One region of the Shewanella sp. SP1S2-4 genome, then DNA from elsewhere that is predicted to be linked to it. Evidence: predicted binding sites of a transcription regulator. Region 1 holds the regulator's gene; the other holds the start of a gene.
What was found. The regulator MetJ, encoded in region 1, represses methionine synthesis genes. The targets are predictions, from matches to a motif close to TAGACGTCTAGACGTCTA.
Positions count from the first base shown of each region.

Region 2: metE (5-methyltetrahydropteroyltriglutamate--homocysteine S-methyltransferase) is a predicted target of MetJ. The motif match lies at 1,199-1,216, and genes of this name have one in related genera.

Region 1 is NZ_JAUOET010000006.1:109,186-113,926, forward strand. It holds gene metB (cystathionine gamma-synthase) at 1-506, opposite strand, end outside; gene metJ (met regulon transcriptional regulator MetJ) at 719-1,033, shown strand; gene Q4Q52_RS08565 (sulfite exporter TauE/SafE family protein) at 1,115-1,858, shown strand; gene nrfD (NrfD/PsrC family molybdoenzyme membrane anchor subunit) at 1,964-2,911, opposite strand; gene Q4Q52_RS08575 (4Fe-4S dicluster domain-containing protein) at 2,914-3,480, opposite strand; gene phsA (thiosulfate reductase PhsA) at 3,493-4,741, opposite strand, start outside.
Region 2 is NZ_JAUOET010000002.1:324,981-329,721, forward strand. It holds gene Q4Q52_RS03625 (HDOD domain-containing protein) at 1-120, shown strand, start outside; gene Q4Q52_RS03630 (LysR substrate-binding domain-containing protein) at 221-1,126, opposite strand; gene metE (5-methyltetrahydropteroyltriglutamate--homocysteine S-methyltransferase) at 1,327-3,597, shown strand; gene queG (tRNA epoxyqueuosine(34) reductase QueG) at 3,823-4,741, opposite strand, start outside.

The sequences.
Region 1 (4,741 bases):
AGCGCGCCGACCTCATGGCTCGCCTTAGCAATGGCTTCGATATCCACCACTCGCAATAGCGGGTTAGACGGGGTTTCGAGCCACACCATCTTAGGATTTTGCGCGATCGCTGCGGTTAACGCTTGGCTGTCGGTTTGATCGACCACAATCAACTTAAACTGGCCTTTCTTTGCCAAATTAGTAAATAAACGGTAAGAACCGCCATAACAATCATGGGGCACCACCAACAGGTCATCAGGGCCGAGCAATGTGGTCACTAGGGTGATGGCCGCCATGCCAGTGCATGTCACTATGCCAGTGGCGCCCTTTTCTAATTGGGCTAATGCTTCACCTAAAATGCAGCGCGTTGGGTTGCCTGAACGACTGTAATCGAATTCGCGGGGATTTTTATGACCATCGAAGGCGTAATTAGTCGACAAATAAATCGGTGGCACAACTGCACCATATTGAGTATCGCTTTCGATACCCTGACGCACTGCCAGTGTGGCTAATTGACGCTCTGCCATGGGTGGACTCCTAAATTCGGTAGACTGATAGAGATGTCTGGACGTCTAAATGTACCTAAGCCCAACGCCATCGTCAATAGGCGTGAAGACGTTTAGACGTCTGAACATAAAGAAATCTGTTTGCAATCACAAAGAAATAGTAGCAATAATTTGACTGTTCTTTGTAAGGGTTTAAAATCTGCCCCGAATTTAGCGTTATAACAGGTGAGTCAATGACTGAATGGAATGGGGAATACATCAGCCCCTATGCTGAACATGGCAAGAAGAATGAACAAGTAAAAAAAATTACTGTGTCTATTCCGCTCAAAGTGCTTAAGGTCCTTACGGACGAACGAACTCGTCGTCAGGTCAATAATTTGCGTCACGCCACCAACAGCGAGCTGTTGTGTGAGGCATTTTTGCACGCCTACACTGGCCAGCCATTGCCTAACGATGAAGATCTGTCAAAAGATAGCCCAGACAGCATTCCCGCCGAAGCCAAGTTGCTGATGGACGAGATGGGGATCGAGTGGGAAGACATGGAATAGCGACTTGTCGCTGGCAAAGTTACATCACAGTGCTCATCAATAGGGATCGTTAACGATCCCTTTTTGTTTATATGGAATCCTATGTTTTCTATGATAGATCCACAGACTCTTGCCTTGGCCTCGCTGATTGTATTTCTTGGCGCCTTAACCCAGAGCCTGATTGGGTTTGGCCTAGCGGTTGTCGCCAGTCCTTTGCTGTATATCGTCGATCCGCAGCTCGTACCGGGTCCCGTTATTGCCATGGGATTTACCATCTCGCTACTGACCTTATTCCGGGAACGTGGTCATTTAGAATTCAATGGCTTGCAATATGCACTCCTAGGTCGCGTGCCCGGCGGTTTTATCGGCGCGAGCCTGTTGCTGTTTGCGCCTCAGCCCATACTCGGGTTATCCATCGCCGCCATTGTGGCTGTCGCGGTTATCCTCAGCCTGTATAAATTCAGCCTACCAGTGAATAAGAAAACCCTCTTCGGCGCGGGCGTCGTCTCGGGGATTTTCGGTAATATTGCCGCCATTGGTGGTCCGCCGATGGCGATTCTATTGTCAGGCAAAGATGCCTCGCAGTTTCGCGCCGCCCTGTCGGCCTTCTTCATTTTTAGCTCCACCATAGCTATGGTCATTCTGGCGATCACTGGCTTATTAGAATTGAAGCACCTGTGGCTGTCGTTGATGTTGCTGCCTTCTGTGCTTTTAGGGTATTTAGTCGCGGGGCGATTGGTGGGCAGTGTCGATAAAGATAAAACTAAAATGGCGACATTAGTCCTGTGCAGTATCAGCGCCTTAGTGCTAACGGTGAAGTCGGTTATCGAGTTATTACCCCAATAAGCGTCCTGCTTGTATTGACAAATCATCTGAAGATTCAAACAATAAAAAGCACTGACATTGTCAGTGCTTTTTCTTTATCTATCAATATGTAAAGCCAGCTTATACTCAGCTTAAATAGCTTTGCCCTGCGTACACAATAAAGTGTCTTAAGGCGAGTACGCCCGTTAAGCTCGCACAAGCCACCATGATCATCGCGCCCTTAGTGTGGCGAGTCGCGGCGGGTAGCAGCATAAACAGCAATGGAATACCAAAGCCAATACCGACAACGCCTATCCAGAACACGCTTGCCCATAGCCCAGACGTTAACGATGCTAAGGCCGCAGCCGCCGCGCCGCCCTTGAAGTACAAGGCGCAGAACAACATGAACAGGAACAGGATTTCAATCGCCATCACAGGCAATTCTAAACCGTGCATCTTCACTAAAGTTTTGTCGTGGCTGTCCGTCTTAAACATCAGCAACGCCAGTACCGCATTTGCCGCAGCGCCCGCCGACAAACCCGACACTAAAAACAGCGCAGGCAGTACCGCAGTGTTGAGCATAGGATAAGCATTCATCGCCGAAATTAAGAAGCCAGTGTAAGCCCCTACGCCAATGGCGAGGACAAACAACAATACTTCAATCAGCTTTCGAAATGGCATAAGTAACTTAGCGATAGGTGTTAGGAAACCCAAACCCCATTTTGGTAAGTCATCCCGCAGCACAATAATGGCGTACGCAAAAGCTAAGGGAGAATACGCCAGCAGCGCCAGCACCCCGATCGCCATCACAGACTGGAAGTTATAGTGAATTAAGATCAACCAAAAGTGGAAGGGTTTGGTTAAGTCAAACACTAAACAAGCTAGACCTAAGCTAATCGCTACAGGCCCAATAATGGCGGCCGCCTTAAGAATGCTGCTTTCGGCTCCCGCGCTGAGTTCCTTATTCGCCCAGCGTAAACCAATGCCAATCAATAAACTGCCCGCGGATAACCCCGCCATAAACAGGTAAACGGCAATGACCCAGTGCCAAGTGACAGGATCATATTGCGCCATGTCGCCCCAAGTATTGTTCATAATCAAATCCCCCCTCTTTTGGTAGGAACGCGATATACCCTAGGTTTAGTGCCCAAATGGGTTTTATCTTGGTAAGTGATTTTAGTGTTGAGCATGATGGCCACTTCACTGCTTGGATCATTAGCATCGCCAAACACTAAGGCATCGGTTGGACACACAGTCACACACGCTGGCTCTTCGCCCCGCGCTAAACGACTGTCTTTACAGAAGTTACACTTATCCGCCGCCTTGGTTTCTGGGTTCATAAAGCGCACTTTGTAGGGGCACGCTGCCACACAGTACATGCAGCCGACACACTTCTCGGTATGGATAGAGATAATGCCGTCTTCACCCACATAGGCCGCGCCTGTTGGGCACACCTTAACGCAAGGTGCATCTTCACATTGCTGGCAAGATACCCTGTGGTATTTGAAATGCAGATTGGGCATCTCACCAAAGGGGCCTTCCACACGCACTTGCAGACGAGTAACGCCTTCGGGTACGCCATTTTCACTGCGACACGCCACGTTACAAGCTTGGCAGCCGATGCACTTGTTCTCGTCGTGCACCATTACATATCGTTTATTCATTTAAGCCTCCGATTAGCGCTTTGCCAGCGTGACGCCCGTGGTGTGCACTGTCATGCCACACACAGGAGCAGTAACGTGCGGTAGTAAGTTACCGCAGTGGATACCTTTGCCCGTTGCTCTGACCAACTCTTTGTTTTTAGAACCAAAGCCCATGTAAGCAAACACAGTATCTTGGCGAATACCCGGCGTGACTAAGGCATGGCCTTCTTCTGTGCCAACACTGCTGGTGAGGCGGATTGGGTCGCCATTGCTGATCCCTAATTTGCCCGCAGAGATGGGGTGAACCCACACAGCGTTATCCGACATCAGGTTAGCGAGCATAGGCACATTGTGGGTGGCGCCATTGGTGTGCACCGCCACTTTGCCTTGGATAAAGTACAGCTCATCTGCTTTTTTAAGATTCACTTCGCGGAACTTGATCACCCCACGGCCTGGTGCCATGGCTTCGACTTTCGCGGAAGTGAGTTCAATCTTGCCGCTTGGCGTTTTAAAGGTGAGTGCACTGGCGTAAGTGCCGTCTTCATCGGCAGGTCGCGCATTGGGGTATGCCTTAATAAACTCAGCAACCATCTTAGGCTCGCACAACATAATTGGCTTACCGAAGCTCACAAAACCTTCGTCTTTGATACGGCGCAGCAGGTCAGTGTCGCGGTTCACCTGCAGCATTTGCAGGGTTTCCATGTTTTCCCATGGATAGAACTCGCCAAGGCCCATAGCCACGCCCACATCCTTAAAGATCTGCCAAGAAGGCTTAGTATCACCTAAGGTTTCAACCACACGTTGGCGCACATAATAGGCCGGATTTTTACCGGATTTATCAGCAATTTCTTCATCACGTTCAAGATAAGTCGATTCAGGTAAAATCACGTCCGCATAGGCGGCGGTTTCGCTGATATACACATCACACACGGCGATAAAGTCGAGCTTTTTCATCGCTTCAACAACGCGCGCCCTGTCTGTCATGGTTTGCATTGGGTTAGTGCGTGACATCACCCAGCCGTGTAACTGGTAAGGCACAGCGCTTAAGGTGGCATCGAGAATGGTTTGGTAGACGCCGCCCGATGTCCACATCATGGCGTACTGTTCTTCCACTTGATCGATACGTTTCGCTGCTGGTTTTGGCATGTCTTTCACGCCGGGTTTGGCCAATACGGGCGCAACAGCTTCACCAGCAAGCTTGTTGTAATCACTGGGTTTCTGGCCGATATAAATCCCGCCCTTACGCTCAATATTACCAATCAAGACGTTGGCGGCGTACAGG
Region 2 (4,741 bases), on a different contig from region 1:
GATCTGCGTCAAGAATTTATGATCGCCCATAATTTGCGTCAGACCCGTAATCCTAATTCATCAGGGTTGATACTGCGCCGTGTCTTGTCTATGCGTGGATTGTTGATGAATCCGCTGTAATTTTGAGATTCGCTAAACAGCTGCTTGATCCTATGAAATAATCATACAATTCAATAAGAAAGCCTGCATCAGCAGGCTTTTTTTTTAGGTTTCACCTGTGTTAATTTGTCTTCTGCTGGCGGGATAAACCTTCACTCGCCACCAGTTGTAACCAATTTTGGATCAAGGCTGAGTTGGCGCTATGGCGGCGATAGGCGCCAAACAGAGGGCGTTTCAAGCCTTCTTGCCCTAGCTTCACCGTGGTGAGGCTTAGGCCATGTCCTTCATTTATCGACCAGTTCGGCAGGGCAGCGATACCATCTTTGCAGGCGATGCGTTGCAATAACATCATGGTTAAATCACAGGTTTTTTGCTCGCCCGCTTCTATGCCTGCGGGTTCTAAAAAGTGGCGATAGATGTCTAAACGCGTTAGTGGTACGGGATAACTGATAATAGGCAAGTGTGCTAATTGCTTAGGGGTGACATAGGCTTCTTTTGCTAGAGGATGATCTTTAGCAACCACTAACTTCACTTCAAAATCAAACAAATGCTGATAAGCGAGTGAATGCCCAGGTACAGGATCTGAGGTCAGCACTATATCCAGTTCACCCATTTCCAAGGCATTGAGCGAGTCGAACAAGTGACGGCTCGACAAGTCTAACTCGGCTTGGGGATGTTCTTGTCTAAATTGCTCCATCACAGGCATTAACCAGCGAAAACAGCTGTGACACTCAATGCCGACACGTAACTGATTGGTTTCGGTTTCAAGGCCATTCTTAAGATCTGTCTCGGTTTCTAGCACCTTAGGCAAAATTTCTTCCGCGAGATGAAGCAGACGCGCACCTTCTTGGGTGAATGACAGCGGCTTACTTTTACGCACAAAAATAGGCGAGTTAATCCTTTGCTCCAACTCCTTTATTTGGTGGGAGAGGGCGGATTGAGTGACAAAACGTTTTTTGGCTGCGCCCGCCAAACTGCCACTTTCCTTCAGGGCCATTAAGGTTCGCAGATGTCTTAGTTCGATCATGTTCACTCCAGGTGAAATTCGCTCATGTTGTGCTTGAAATCAATTCGGTTGCTGGAATAGAGACTAACACAATAAACTTCTAGACGTCCAGACGCCCATTGTTATTTATCAAGGCGGAAATACTGAAAAGTGCCAAGAGAACACAATCTGGTGGGTGCAAGTGCCGAATTTGGCTTATCTCAAATAAAGGAAGATAGGGTATGCAATTAAATAGTCTTGGGTTTCCCCGTATCGGGCGTCGACGTGAATTGAAATTTGCTTTAGAAAAATACTGGCGTGGTGAGAGTACTCAAGCCGAATTATGTGAAGTAGCGAGTGAACTGCGCCGTACCCATTGGCAGTGGCAAACCGCAGCGGGCATCGAGCAAGTACCCGTGGGGGATTTTGCCTTTTACGATCAAGTATTAACCCTGAGTGCGACCTTGAATGCCATCCCTGATCGCCACCGCGGCGAAGGCGCTATCGATCTCGATACCTTATTCCGTGTTGCCCGCGGCAGAGCGCCGACAGGCCAAGATGCGCCAGCCTCTGAAATGACCAAGTATTTCAATACTAATTATCATTATTTGGTGCCAGAGCTGACGCAAAACCAAGAGTTTTCGATTGCTTACGAGCAGTTTTTTGATGAAGTCAGCGAAGCGCAAGCGCTAGGCTATAAAGCCAAACCTGTTCTACTCGGTCCAGTCAGTTACTTATACCTTGCTAAAACCGTCGGCCAAGAGTTCGATAAGTTAAGTTTATTACCGAATTTATTAACGGCTTATGCTGATATTCTGGCGCGTTTCGCCGCCCAAGGTGTGGAATGGGTACAGTTAGATGAGCCTGTGCTGGCATTAGAATTAGACCTGCATTGGCAAGCGGCGATGACTAAGACTTATCAAGCATTAAGCACTGCTAACGTTAAGGTTCTCTTAGCGAGTTATTATGGCGGTATTGCGCATCATCAAGCCCTCGTATCTGCCTTGCCTGTTGCTGGTTTGCACTTGGATTTAGTTACGGCGCCAGAACAACTGGTTGTGTTTGCAAATGCGTTGCGCAGTGAGCAAATTTTGTCGGTGGGCGTGGTTAATGGCCGTAACGTGTGGGCGGCAGAAATCGATTTGATTGCCGAGCGTATTGGCGCAGTGGCGCGTGATTTAGGCGATCGTCTGTGGATTGGCACATCATGTTCATTGCTGCACAGCCCAGTCGATTTAGATGTTGAAGTCAAACTATTACCTGTGCTGCGTAAACAGTTAGCCTTTGCTAAGCAGAAACTGTTGGAATTGAGCAAAATTCGCCAATTATTGTTGGCGCCTAATTCGGATGAAGCACAAAAAATCAGTGCTTTTTGTATCGCTCGTCGTCAAGCCAAAGCACAGGCTGCGGATAAGCAAGTGATTGAGCGTGTTGCGGCATTAACCACTGCGGATTACGAGCGTGTCAGTGATTTCAGCGTACGCCAAAGCGTGCAGCAGCAAAAATACCGTTTACCCCTGTTACCCACTACGACCATAGGTTCGTTCCCGCAAACACCCGCTATTCGAGGATTACGCAGCCGCTGGCGTAAGGGCGAGATAAGTGATGCTCAGTATACTGAGCAGTTACAGCAAGTGACCCGCGATACTATCGAACGCCAACTAAAACTGGGTATCGACGTACTCGTGCACGGTGAAGCCGAACGTAACGACATGGTGGAATACTTTGGCGAGCAGTTAGCTGGCGTTGGTTTTAGTAAAAATGGCTGGGTACAAAGTTATGGCTCACGTTGTGTTAAGCCACCCTTGATTTACGGCGATGTGAGTCGTCCAAAAGCTATGACAGTCGAGTGGGCTGAGTTTGCCCAGAGTCTTACCGACAAGCCCGTAAAAGGCATGTTGACGGGGCCTGTGACAATTCTGCATTGGTCATTCGCCCGTGAAGATATCAGCCGCGATGCGATTGCGACACAACTGGCGCTGGCGATTCGTGATGAAGTGGTCGATTTACAAAATGCGGGGATTGGCATTATTCAAATCGATGAGCCCGCCTTTCGTGAAGGTTTGCCATTGAAGCAAAGTGAGTGGCAAACCTATTTAGATTGGGCGGTGAATGCCTTTAAACTCAGCGCTGCTGGCGTGACTGATGAGACTCAAATCCACACTCACATGTGTTACAGCGAGTTTAACGACACGATTGCCGCGATTGCTGCCATGGATGCCGATGTGATCACAATCGAGACGTCGCGTTCGCGGATGGAGTTACTCAACGCCTTTGAAGATTTTGAATATCCAAATGAAATCGGCCCCGGTGTGTATGACATCCACTCACCAAATATCCCAAGTGTGGAGGCCATGGTGCAGTTAATCGAGAAAGCGGCGCAGAAAGTACCCGTGCGTCAATTATGGGTCAACCCAGATTGTGGCCTAAAAACCCGAACTTGGGATGAAGTTGAACCTGCATTGAAAAACATGGTCGATGCCACGCGAGAACTACGTCGCCGCCTTGGTTAATATCACTGCTTGAGTGAGAGTTCTTAACTGAACTTATTGAGCTTACTCAGTAAAAAGACACCGGATGTTTATGCCTCCGGTGTCTTTTATTCGCTGCGAATAAGGGAAACGCCACAGTCTATTGGCCATGTTTAATATCAAGGTTCAATAGACGTACGGAGCGAATAACGATTCTTAGTTTAGGCTAATTAATCAGTAGTAAGCTATTGATAACCTTGTTAGATGTTAAGCATCTCGTGGTAAGCCTTTTTTGATAATACGCACCATGCGTTCAGTCTTGCGGCGTGCTTTTTGTTGTTCAATTGCTGCGATATCGGCAAGGCGCGATTGTTGCGCATTGAGCGCCCACTCGATATGTTCACTCACTATCTCATCGATATCGTCACTGTTATTGCGGGCGTTAAGTGCGGCAATAATACTTGGGCTTGCGGGGGCGTTACCCAGTGCGACTGCGATATTACGTAACCAGCGTTTATGGCCAATGCGGCGAATGGCGCTGCCTTCAGTTTGCTTTAGAAATTCGGCCTCGCTCCAAGCAAAAAGGCTGAGAAGGTCGGGCTGTTTTAACTGAGGGCGAATGTGGAAGTCGGTTTCGGCGGTGAGCGGCGCTTGGCGATTGATAGGGCACACGAGCTGACAATCATCGCAGCCATAGATGCGATTGCCCATGAGTGGCCTAAATTCTTCAGGAATGGCGCCTTGCAGCTCGATGGTGAGATAGGAAATACAGCGTCTGCCATCGACCACATAGGGTTCTACGATTGCACCTGTTGGGCAGGAGGTGATGCAGGCGACGCAACTGTTACAGCCTTCTTGGATTGGAATATCCACAGGCAGAGGCAAATTGATCAGTAGCTCACCTAAAAAGAACCAACTACCCGCCTCATGGTTGAGTATGAGTGAGTGTTTACCTGTCCAGCCGATACCGGCTTTTTCGGCTAATGGGCGCTCGAGTACGGGCGCTGAGTCGACGAAGGGACGGAAATCGGCGGCATCGAAACCGAGCGCAACTAACTCTGCACTGATTTGATCCCCCAGCTTTTTAAGCCGAGCGCGGATCAACTTGTGGTAGTCGCGACCTCCCGCATAACGGGAAATATAACCTAAGTTGGGATCGGTGAGATTCGTAGCAAAGCCAGCTTCG